DNA from 2 places in the Succiniclasticum sp. genome. Region 1 is predicted to be linked to the other one. Evidence: riboswitches for the same ligand, from Rfam matches in the RefSeq annotation. Region 1 holds a riboswitch; the other holds the start of a gene.
The links. Region 1 has a riboswitch for glycine ahead of ACZOWY_RS04200 (alanine/glycine:cation symporter family protein). Riboswitches for the same ligand answer to the same signal wherever they lie in the genome.
Positions count from the first base shown of each region.

Region 2: linked by a shared signal. The riboswitch ahead of ACZOWY_RS02955 (alanine/glycine:cation symporter family protein) and the one ahead of ACZOWY_RS04200 (alanine/glycine:cation symporter family protein) in region 1 are both predicted to bind glycine.

Region 1 is NZ_DBMCWA010000005.1:93,567-99,693, reverse strand. Features, by position in the region: gene ACZOWY_RS04215 (alanyl-tRNA editing protein) at 1-330, shown strand, start outside; gene ACZOWY_RS04210 (DedA family protein) at 347-997, opposite strand; gene ACZOWY_RS04205 (methionyl aminopeptidase) at 1,244-2,104, shown strand; glycine riboswitch at 2,308-2,420, shown strand; partial or broken gene ACZOWY_RS04200 (alanine/glycine:cation symporter family protein) at 2,648-4,057, shown strand; gene pcrA (DNA helicase PcrA) at 4,453-6,127, shown strand, end outside.
Region 2 is NZ_DBMCWA010000003.1:147,004-153,130, reverse strand. Features, by position in the region: gene ACZOWY_RS02955 (alanine/glycine:cation symporter family protein) at 275-1,687, opposite strand; glycine riboswitch at 1,778-1,901, opposite strand; gene ACZOWY_RS02950 (glutathione peroxidase) at 2,171-2,719, opposite strand; gene ACZOWY_RS02945 (glutaredoxin family protein) at 2,806-3,039, opposite strand; gene ACZOWY_RS02940 (NAD(P)/FAD-dependent oxidoreductase) at 3,156-4,091, opposite strand; gene ACZOWY_RS02935 (hypothetical protein) at 4,179-4,460, opposite strand; gene ACZOWY_RS02930 (acyloxyacyl hydrolase) at 4,569-5,054, opposite strand; gene ACZOWY_RS02925 (ABC transporter permease) at 5,467-6,127, opposite strand, start outside.

The sequences.
Region 1 (6,127 bases):
GAAGAAGCCCCGGTCAATTCTTCCGGTTGCAAAATCGCGGCTGCGGTTAAGGACGGATACGAGCCGAAAGACGCAAAAACGTTGTTCGGGAAACTGACGGATGTTCCCAATACGGTGGTGGCTGTGATTTATCACAACGGGGAGCGTGTCAATTACATGTTTGGCCTGGGAGACGGTGGGGCAGGCGACTGCAAAACCATCATTTCTAAAGCCAATGAGATTTTCGGCGGCAGAGGCGGCGGCAAAAAAGAATCCGCACAGGGCGGTGCGCCTTATGCGGAAGACTGGAAAGAGAAAGCGGAGAAACTGATCACGTTCTTGAAAAAATAAAAACAAAAAAAACAGTTTATTCTTTCCCCATTTTCGCTTTAGCAAATTCATATACGATAGGAAGTACGGAAACGATGATGATGCCTAAGGCTACATGGGAGAAGTTTTCTTTCACGAAAGGGATGTTCCCGAAAAAGTAACCGGCGCCCGTGAACAGACCGACCCAGGTCAGACCACCAATTACGTTATAGTGCAGGAAAGTGGTGTAATGCATGGTGCCGATACCTGCCACAAAGGGAGCAAAAGTGCGGACAATGGGTACGAAGCGGCAGAGGAAGATGGCCTTGTGGCCGTGTTTTTCATAAAACTTCTGCGCTTTTTCCACATGTTCCGGTTTGATCAGCCGGTTATGGCTTTCCAACAGTTTTTGTCCGAATTTTTCTCCTATCCAATAGTTGCTGGTATCGCCTAAAATCGCAGCTGCCAGGCAAATGGCAAACAGGGTTCCGAAATGCAGGCTGTTGGCGGTAGCGGACAGGGCACCGCAGGCGAACAGCAGAGAGTCTCCCGGAAGGAACGGCGTAACGACCAGACCGGTTTCGCAGAAGATAATCATGAACAAAATAAAATAAATTAATGAACCGTACGATGCCATGACCACGGGGATGTATTTGTCAAAATGCATGATATATTCACTGAAATAAAAAGGAATCTGACTGATGTCCATAAAGTGAAAAACCTCCGGTGAATTATTGAGGATTCGTTCTGCTCCTGTCTGGCAGGTGGAATTCTTGGGTCTGTTGCAGAAAGCATATGAATCTGCTCTTTCAAATATTTTTTGGTAATGCCAATGTATTCTACCATATTTTCACAAAGAATGATATAATAATTTATTATTTGTGACAGTTTGCAAATGTTTTTTATTTTTTAGGAAAAGACAGAGAAATGGTTTAATGTTTTTTTGGAGGACGCGATGAGCGAAGTGTTGTGTTGGTGCGGCAGTGGCAAGCCGTATGAAGATTGCCATAAAGAAATTGAAGATGAGATCCGGTTGCATCAGCTGGCAGGGGAAGAAGTGCCTACACGCCAGATGATCAAGACGCCGGAACAGATTGCCGGGATCCGGGAAGCTTGCAAATTGAATACCGCTGTGCTGGATGAAGTGGCAAAACATGTCAGAAAAGGCATGACGACGGAAGAGATTGACCGGATCGTTTACGATTTTACGGTGGCCCACGGGGGGATTCCGGCACCATTGAATTTTTGCGGTTTTCCCAAAAGTGTCTGCACCTCCATTAACGACGTGGTGTGTCACGGCATTCCTTCGGAAAAAGTGGTGTTGCGTTCCGGGGATATCGTGAATATTGATGCATCAACGATTTTGAACAATTATTACGGAGACGCTTCCCGTATGTTTGAAATCGGACGGGTGGACAAGAGGGCTAAAGACCTGGTGGCGATTACAAAAGAATGTCTGAAGCGGGGGCTGGCGGCGGTAAAGCCCTGGGGACACCTGGGAGATATCGGCGCGGCAGTTTCCCAGCTGGCCCGCAAGCATGGGTACAGCGTGGTGGAAGAGTTCGGAGGTCATGGGGTTGGAGTGGAATTCCATGAGGATCCGTTTGTGGCCCATGTGGGCAAAAAAGGAACCGGTATGCTGCTGGTGCCCGGCATGATTTTTACCATTGAGCCCATGATCAACACCGGCAGGAAAAATGTTTTCATTGATGAAGCGGACAACTGGACGGTGTACACAGAAGACGGCGGTCTCTCCGCCCAATGGGAATATACGGTGCTGGTGACGGAAAGCGGCGCGGAAATATTGTCGTGGTAAAACCGGCATGTTCATTGTATACACGTATACTTGCGAAAATCTATTGATTTTTTTATGACAATTGTTTAAAATTGTCTCATATTAGGAAATATTAGAATTGAATAACGGGTGCATGATGTATGCGGAAAAATACCGGTTGAAACCTTCCGGTATGCCGAAGGAGTAACACTATCAGGCGTTCTGAGGAACACGAAACCGCATGCGGACACAACTCTGGAGATACCCATTCAATTGGGAGCCGAAGGGGCAAGGGATGGACTCGCAGAAAAGGCGGGAACGGTTCCAATCTCTCAGGCAAAAGGACAGGGACGGTAGAGATGGCAACACCATCTTACAGCAGCAGCGCATATAAATATTGCCGGCCTTGTGGAAATTTCCAGAGGCCGGTTATTTTATGAAGGGTCCAAATCAGAATGAGGGGTGTCCGGGATGAAAGGATTTCATGAACGGGATGACAGCGGATAACGGAAACGCCTGCCCGTAAAGGCATTCAGAAAAAACCGTTGTCAACAAAAATTTGCAGGAGAAAGGAACTGGTGAATTATGGATTGGAAAGCGATTAATGAGATTGTAGGAGCGATAGACAGCTTCGTATGGGGTCCTGCCATGCTGGTCCTGCTGGTAGGTACCGGTATTTACCTGACATTTAAACTGAATTTCCGTACATGGAGGAACCTGCCGTATTCGATTAAAAGTGTAATCGGCAAGGATGCCCGCCAGAAAAAGGCCGGCGGCGAAGGCGACGTTTCTTCGTTCAACGCGCTGATGACTGCACTGTCGGCCACCATCGGTACCGGCAACATCGTGGGCGTTGCGACGGCGATGTTTGCAGGCGGTCCCGGGGCGCTGGTGTGGATGTGGCTCTCCGCAGCGTTCGGAATTACCACCAAGTATGCGGAATGTATGCTGGCCAGCAAATACCGTGAGGTGAACGAAAAGGGTGAAATGAAGGGCGGTCCCATGTTCACCATGAAAAACGGTTTCTCCAATAAGCAGCTGGGCGCGATTTTAGGCTTCCTGTTTGCTCTGTTTACCGTGCTTGCTTCTTTTGGTATCGGCAACATGACCCAGGCCAATTCCATTTCCACGGCGCTGGATAAAACCTTTGCCGTTCCGGTAGCAGCTACCGGCGCAGCACTGGTCATCCTGTGCATGATCATCATCCTGGGTGGTATCCAGTCCATTTCCAAAGTGGCTTCCGTAGTTGTTCCGGTTATGGCCGTGTTCTATGTAGTCTGCGGTCTGGCAGGTATTCTGGCTAACGTGCAGGAAATCCCCCACGGTCTGTACCTGATTTTCACTATGGCATTTAATCCTCAGGCGGTTGGCGGCGGCGTGCTGGGCGCTATTACCGTAAGCGTGATGAACGCCATGCGTTATGGCGTAGCCCGTGGTTGCTTCTCTAACGAAGCCGGTTTAGGTTCTGCTGCTATCGTTGCGGCATCTGCACACACGGATGATCCTGTACGCCAGGGCTATATCAACTCCACCGGTACGTTCTTTGATACCATCGTAATCTGCTCCATTACCGGTCTGGTCATTGCTTCTTCCGGTATGCTGGGCGCCGTAGATGAAAAGGGTGTGGCTCTTTCCGGCCTGACCCTGACCATTGCCGCATTTGAAAAATTTGTAGGCCCCGTTGGCAGATATATCGTATCCATCGGTATTGTACTGTTTGCATACTCCACCATCTTGGGTTGGGAATATCAGGGTGAAAAATGTTTTGAATACCTGTTCGGAAGCGCCAAATTCAATGTGGTTTACCGTGTAATCTTCTGCCTGATTACCTATATCGGTGCAACCCAGACCCTGGAACTGGTTTGGAACCTGGCGGATATCTTCAATGCGCTGATGGCCATCCCGAACCTGATTTCCCTGCTGATCCTGGCCAATGTGATCAAAGCGGAAACAGAACGCTACCAGCCCATTCTGGAAGCGGAAAAAGCCGGTAAAGTAATGCAGCATGCTACGATTGACCAGGTAGAAGCACTGCGTGAAAAAACGGTTGCCATCGAAAAGAAAGTTGATTTGACACAGAAGAAAGTAGAATCGCTGGAAAAGAAGATGGGTAAAATGGAAGAAACGATCCGTAAAATTAAGAAATAACTTTGAAGTTGTCAGACCCCGGATTTTTAAGCTTCCACCTTGTTAAATGTAGTGAACCAAAAACAAAAAGATTGCGTATACAATAATCATAACGCACCTCTGTTCCACACTGATGTGGCAGAGGTGTGTTTTCTGCTTTTTTCAAAGAGTTTACCGGCACAATATTACTTTTTTAAACCTGTGCTTTGTGGTAAAATAAAAAGACTGAATATCTGTCCAGATTACATATATTGGAGGACCTGATGAACGACAGTATTACCAACCTGAATCCGCAGCAGCAAGCTGCGGTGGAACATATAAACGGACCGATGCTGATCCTGGCAGGGGCAGGCAGCGGTAAGACCAAAGTGCTGACCTGCCGTATCGCACATCTGCTGGAGCTGGGTGTGCCACCCTATAAAATTCTGGCGATTACCTTTACCAATAAAGCTGCCAGGGAGATGCGTTCCCGTGTGGACGCCATGGTAGGCCCCGCGGCGAAAGACGTGTGGCTGTACACCTTCCACGCATTTTGTGCCCGCTTCCTGCGCCGGGAAATTGAGGTGCTGGGAACCCATAAAAGCAATTTTGCGATTTATGATGCGGCAGACCAGAAAAATTTATTAAAATCTATCCTGAAGGACATGAATCTGGATGAAAAGCGTTTTCCGCCGGCAGCGTTGCAGAACGCGATTTCCAACGCCAAGAACCAGATGCAGAATGCTGCGGATTTTGCTAAACTGGCGGGGGATTTTTTCGAACAGAAAGCAGCAGAGGTTTACACGTTATATGAAAAACGTCTTCTGGCCAATAACGCCATGGATTTTGACGACCTGCTGATGCTTTCCGTCAAGATTCTGGCGGAATGCCCGGACGTACGGGAAAAATATCAGCAGCGCTTCAGTTATATCATGATTGACGAATACCAGGACACCAACCGGGCCCAGTATCTTCTGACCCGGTATCTGGCGGGGGACGAAGGAAACCTGTGCGTGGTAGGCGACGCAGACCAGAGCATCTACGGCTGGCGGGGAGCGGACATCCGCAACATTCTGGATTTTGAAAAAGATTATCCCAAAGCAGAGCTGCTGAAGCTGGAACAGAATTACCGTTCGACTACTGTAATTTTGGATGCGGCCAATGCGGTAATCGAAAACAATACAGGACGCAAGCCGAAAAAGTTATGGACGAACAATCCTGTGGGGACGGCCATCACGTATTATAACGCCATGGATGAACGGGACGAAGCCCGTTTCGTGGTGGAGCAGGCGCAGAGGCTGATCCGCAGCGGGCGGTTTTCCTACGGGGATATGGCGGTGCTGTACCGTACCAATACCCAGTCCCGTGTGTTTGAAGAAATGCTGATCAAAAGCGGAATCAGCTACAGCATGGTAGGCGGCGTCAAATTCTACGACCGTAAAGAGATCCGGGACGTAATGGCCTATCTGAAGCTGCTGTACAATCCCTACGATACACTGAGCCTGCTGCGCATCATCAACGTGCCTAAACGGGGCATCGGGCAGGCTACTGTCAACAAGATGCAGGACTATGCCAATGTCCGGGGGATTTCTTTATTTGAAGTGATTACGAACGCAGCGGCGGTACCCGGACTGAGCTCCCGCTTCATCAGTAAACTGGAAGAAATGAGCGGCATCCTCTTTGACCTTATGGCCGAAACAGATTCTGTCCCGATAGAACAACTCATTGACGATGTGATCCATAAGACGGGTTATCTGGAAGAACTGCAGGCTGAACGGACGCCGCAGTCGGAAAGCCGGGCGGAAAATTTGCAGGAACTGATCAGTGTGGCCCGGGATTTTCTGAAGGATGAAGGGGAAGAAAAAACGCTGGCCCGTTTCCTGGAACATGTAGCACTGGTTTCTGATATTGACGATGCTCAACTGGATAATGACAAGTTTACGTTGATGACGTTGCATT
Region 2 (6,127 bases), on a different contig from region 1:
AAAAGTATAATCCAAAACCTCTATCCGGTCACTTCAGTGACCGGATTTTTTTCGCAACTCCAGTCGTGGCGCGGTTTTCCAGCCTGCTTTCTGTTAATATATATAGACAGTCTTATTTATCTGTCTCCAGATAGTATATCTTTCGTTAATTTTATTGCTTTGTCGGGGAAAGCTGCCACTGAGGCGACGCGTTAAAATCAGGGTTTTTATATAAGGGAAAGAAAAAAGCCCGCATCCTGACCATGCGGGCTTTATAATTTTGCCTATGGCACTCTCATCTGCCTTCCAGTTTCTGTTCAATCACTTCTTCCGGTCCGTCCGGCAGAAGTCCGTTCACTTCGTCAACATCCCCCATTGCAACATGTTTGAAATACCGTTTCGTCTCGGCTACCACCACGCCGCTTAACGCCAGCAGGGCGATCAGGTTGGGAATCGCCATGAGGCCGTTGACAATATCCGCCAGCACCCAGATTGCCTCCAACTTCAGGAAAGCGCCTAAGGCTACCAGCACAATAAAAATGATACGGTATGGAAGAATGGCCTTCACGCCGGCCAGATAAACGATGCAGCGTTCCCCGTAATAATTCCAGCCCAAAATAGTGGTGAAAGCAAACAGCACCAGACCCACCATCAGCACGATTTTCCCGGCTTCCGGATAACCCTGCATGAAAGCCGCCTGGGTCAGCGCCGCCCCGTTCAGGTCGCCCTTCCACAGCCCGGATACCACAAGGGTGAGACCGGTAAGGGTACAGATGATGATCGTGTCGATAAAGGTGCCTGTCATGGAAACCAGCCCCTGCTCCGCCGGCCATTTTGTCTTAGCCGCAGCGGCCACAATGGGTGCAGAGCCCAGGCCGGACTCATTGGAGAATACGCCACGGGCAACACCGGACCGCATGGCCAGCATAACGCTCGCCCCGGCAAAGCCTCCGGCCGCCGCCGTCGGCGTAAACGCGCAGCGTAGCACTTCCATCACTGCGGCGGGCACTTTGTCAATGAACATGAGCAGGAAACCGACCGTCGCAACAAAATAAATCACAGCCATTGCCGGAACGATTTTGCTGGCAACGGAGGCAATGGACTGAAGGCCGCCGATGGTTACCGCGGCAACCGCCAGCGTGAGAATCACGGCCGTATACATGGGGTCGAGCCCGATAGAAAGCTTTGTAATATCCACAATGGAATTCACCTGGGCAAAGGTACCGATGCCGAAATAGGCAACCAGCACGCCCGCTGCCGCGAAAAACACAGCCAGCGGTTTCCACTGCCTGCCCATGCCGTTTTCAATATAAAACATGGGGCCGCCGGCAATTTCGCCGTGTTCGTCCACGCCACGGTATTTCACAGCCAGCAACCCCTCCGCGTATTTGGTCGCCATGCCGAAGAACGCAGCCACCCACATCCAGAACAGCGCGCCGGGGCCGCCGGCTTTCACAGCCGTAGCCACGCCGACAATGTTACCGGTTCCGATGGTGGCGGCAAGGGCCGTGCACAACGCACGGAACGACGAGGTGTCCCCTTCGCCCTGGCTCTTTGCTTTAAAAATAAGCCCTAACGCTTTGGGCAGTCTCGCAACCTGCAAGAATCCCAGACGCAGACTCAGAAAAACACCGGTCCCCACCAGCAGCACAAGCAGCGGCGGTCCCCAGACAAAACTGTCAATTTCGTTCAACAACTCCAGATTCATGGTTTCTCCTCCAAGGGTACAAAATAAAAAAACTTACCTCCAACTGCTCCGGAGATAAGTTCGCAAATCAAAATAACAGGAAACATCCTGAAATCTTTCTCTGTCCTTTTGCCTGAGAGATAAGAAAGCCGCGTAAGCTTCCGTGCACCTTCGGCGCCCGTACCGGAAACGACTGAACCGCGTTCCCGTGCCGGGACTCTCCAGAGTCGTGTCCCCTTATGGTTCCGCTTTTTACAGCGCCTGAGAGTTTAGCTCCTTCGGCAGGCTTGCGCCGTTCTCCCACAAGATTCATCCACCTTTGTTCAGTTGTACGACAGTCTTTATTATACACGTTTTTTCAGTAAATGCAAGTGTAAATCATATTGAACAGGAAAACTCCGTACCCCGCTGTACTTTTATAACCTCGTATCGTTCCTTAAGGCTGGCTTCGCCCTGGGTTGCCAGCTCCACATAACCACAGATGCATTTGATGCACAGGCCGGTTTATTTCAGCAGCGCCTCGATATCTTTCTCCATATCTTCCGGCGCAGCAGTGGGTTCAAAGCGCTTTACCACATTGCCTTCCCTGTCGATCAGGAATTTTGTAAAGTTCCACTTGATGCCGTCCCCTTCCAGATACTCCGGGAAGTTTGCCTTCAGCGCTTCTTCCAGTTTGCCGGCAATAGGATGGTTCATGTCAAAACCTTCAAAGCCTTTTTCTTTTGTTAAAAACTTAAACAACGGCTGCGCTGTTTCGCCCCTCACGTCGCCTTTTTCAAAAATCTGGAAGGTGACCCCGTAATTGAAGCGGCAGAACTGTTCAATCGCTGCGTTTCCTTCCGGATCCTGTTCCGCGAACTGGTTGCAGGGGAACCCCAAAATTTCCAGCCCCTGCCCTTTGTATTTCATATACAGATCCTGCAGTCCCTTGAACTGGGGAGTAAAACCGCATTTGCTGGCCGTGTTGACGATAACCAGTACTTTCCCTTTATAATCCGCCAGCGACTTTTCCTTACCCTGGCTGGTCTTTACCGTAAAATCATATACGCCCATAATCATTCCCTCCTTTATGTGTCTTGTCTTTTCATATTTCTGTTCTCGTCTGTTTCCTTAATATAGCGCAATCCTTTTCACTGTTTTTATAATCCCAGCAGCGCATCCAGCTTCGCCTTGTCAAAGCTCACAACAAAATCATCGTTCCCGTCCACGGTGGTAACGGGCACAATCAGATCGCCGGAAATCTTGTAGCATTCGTCCCGGTCTTCTTCGCTCAGTTCGATGTTGTGTTCTTCAAATTCCACATTTTTGGATTTCAGATATTTTTTTACCTTCTCGCACCAGGGACAGGTCGTAATCGAATACACTTTTACCATTTTTGGTTTCCTCCTGATTCAATACTATCGTTTCCAATTCTTTGAAACTGAAAAAGATTTGCTTTTTCGCTTTCTGTTTTACTCACTGAAACACTTCTGCATCACTTTGATCCGGTTCATCCCTGTCGCATCTTGCTCAGGTACTGTTCCGCCAAGAGCGCCGCCGTAGTCCCGTCTGCCGCAGCCGTTGTCAGCTGACGGATCTCTTTCACCCGCACGTCCCCCGCCGCAAATACGCCCGGCAGGTTCGTCCTGCAGTCTTCGCCCGCGATGATCCGCCCGTTTTCGTCCATCTCCACCTGGCCTTTAAACAGTTCCGTGTTGGGGATCACGCCAATGTTTACGAAGATACCGTCCACCGCCACTTCCTGTTCTTTGCCGGTGGTTTTGTCAATCACTGTCACCGTTTCCAGCTTTCCATCCCCATGCAGTGATTCAATTTCCGTGTTCAGGCAGATGGTGGCTTTTTCATTCTTTTTCAGCCGTTCCTGGGAAACAGTATCCGCTTTTAACTGGGACCGGTGGATCAGCAGCAGCTTTGATGCATATTTGGTGAGGAAATTGGCCGCGTCCACGGCCGCGTTGCCGCCGCCCATCACCGCAATCACCTTGTCCTGATACATATGCCCGTCGCAGAGTTCGCAGTAATGCACACCCCGCCCGGCATATTTCGCCTCTTCCGGCAGGGGGAGCTTGCGGCGATCCATACCGGAAGCGATGATCACCACATCCGCTTCGTAGATGCACCCTTCCGTTTCCACAATCTTCGGTGATTTGGTCAAATCTACGCGTTCAATCGGATCAAATTCATCCACCTCGGCGCCGAAAGATTCCGCCTGCTGCTGCACCGTCGCAATGAGGTCCCCGCCGGCAATCACCTTATGACCGGGATAATTCTCAATCCCTGTGGCATTGGCGATCTGTCCGCCCACCAGCGCGTTTTCCAATACCAGCACAGAGAGATTCATGCGCCCGGCATATAAAGCGGCCGTCAGGCCTGCCATACCCGCTCCGATAATAATAATATCCTTCTTTTTAATTTCTTTCGCCATGGAATCCCTCCCTGCCTTTTATTCTTACATTTATTGTAACATAGTTGTCACTGTCAAATTTTGATTTTTGTATGAAACCTTGGCTCGCTATTTTCTTTCCAGCTTCTCATATTTAAAGTTGCCGCCTACGCCGAAGTGGATCACCCATTCCGGTTTTACGGAAATCGGGATCCAGTACCCAAAGGCAACGCCAAAGGCGCCGTCGTACGTAATATAAACCGGTTTACCCTTATCTACTGCTTCATTCAGGCGGCAGCCCCGGTGGTCTTCCGGCCTGCCCACGGCAGAACACTTGATGCCGGGCTTTAATCCCATGGCTTCCGCTTTTTTGTTTACCGCGATAATCTCCCGGCTCTTCTGGGTAATCATTACCGGTTCGGGAAAATCCCCCACATTAACTGAAACGCATTGATGATTTCCTGATTTGTCATTTTTACATCCTCCTTTAAGCTAATAATTATCATGGATTTGCCATCACTAAAAATTATGATTGAACCCTATAGAAAAACCAAATGCATTGTGTCCCGGATTATTCGTTTTCATGCCGTTTGAGCTGTGGCTGAACATATATCCCAGACTGAAAGAATTATTCTTCGTATATTTCCAAACAAGACGGGGACCGGCGCGCCACATGAATCCCCAGGGACGTCCCTGCGCCGGAAATGCTTTGCTATAAATCAGGAAAGAGCCGGAAACCTCCAGAGCCCCGTACAGTTTACCGCTAACAGGACGTTCCCAGCGAATCATGCAGGCAGGACCCAACCCCACCGCATTACTGTCACGATAAATACTATCATCGGTCGTATAACCATCAGGACGGATTAGGGTAATTCCCCTGTGGAACGTGAGTCCTGCGTGTTCATGTGCCTTTTGGAAAACATGAATCGTATAATCATTAATGTAACGGTCAGAAAATCTATGATGCCTCAAATATTCCACCTGGATCTCTGCATTCTTTGCCATAGCACAACAGTTTGGCAACAAAGAAAAAACAGCTGCAATCAGTAAAATTATAACGGATACAAAAACAGTCAGCTTTAGTTTCATAAGCATTTCCCTCGGGATAACCAACCAATCCAAAATAACTATCAGCTTTAAAAAAAGACCAACACAAAACAATTGCGTTGGTCAGAATTACGAAACTGGAGGCGGCGCCTGGATTTAAACACAGGGTAATGATAGTCTTGCGTACTATTGCCTTAAACACTTGGCTACGCCGCCACGGAAAAGCGTAGCACGCTATATTCTATTCTATGTTAAATAAGAAAAAGTTCAATTTTCAAAAATTTAATTTGTAAACAATGTTACGGTAAACAGGACATTTTAGAATTTAGTTTTGCGTTTCATGGAAATTGTTGCAAAACGCAAATTCCGTTTACGGCAGAAAATCGCAAAACGGGTTGCGCGTTTTATGCTGAAAATTGTAAACAATAAGGCAGAGCCCGAAACACGCAGCGCCAATACAAGCCATGGCCACCAGCGCTTTTCCGTACAAAGGCGAGTAGCCTGCAAGGAACAGTTCCCGCAGCAGGTTGGCGAACCATGTCTGGGGCAGCAGGTTCGCCAGCGCACGGACGAACGGCGGCATTGCGGACAACGGCCAGGTGAAGCCGGAAAGGATGAACCCGGCCAAAGGATACGCAATGGAAAATTGGACGAAACGCAGCTCTGTACGAAAAAAGGAAGCAAAGCACAATCCCAGGGATGCCACGGAAACCATATAGACTCCGCCTGCCAGCACTGTGGCAGCAATTCCTGCCTTTAACCGCATGCCCAAAACCCAGACGAGCAGGGCGATAATGACCAAATACGAAAGCAGCCCCAGAGCTGAATACCAGATTACTTTCCCGGCGGTCAGTTTCCAAAATGGTATTTGTCCCGATACGCGTTCTCCCTGTAACGCTGCAGTGGGGACAGCTTCGGCCTGTTTCTCCCCACGCTCCCCGTCCCGCCTTTCCTCTTCCTGGAACACGGAAGCCCCGGTGGCAAAAAAGACCCCCTGCTGCAGCGCGGCTGCCAGCAACCCAATCAGGTAA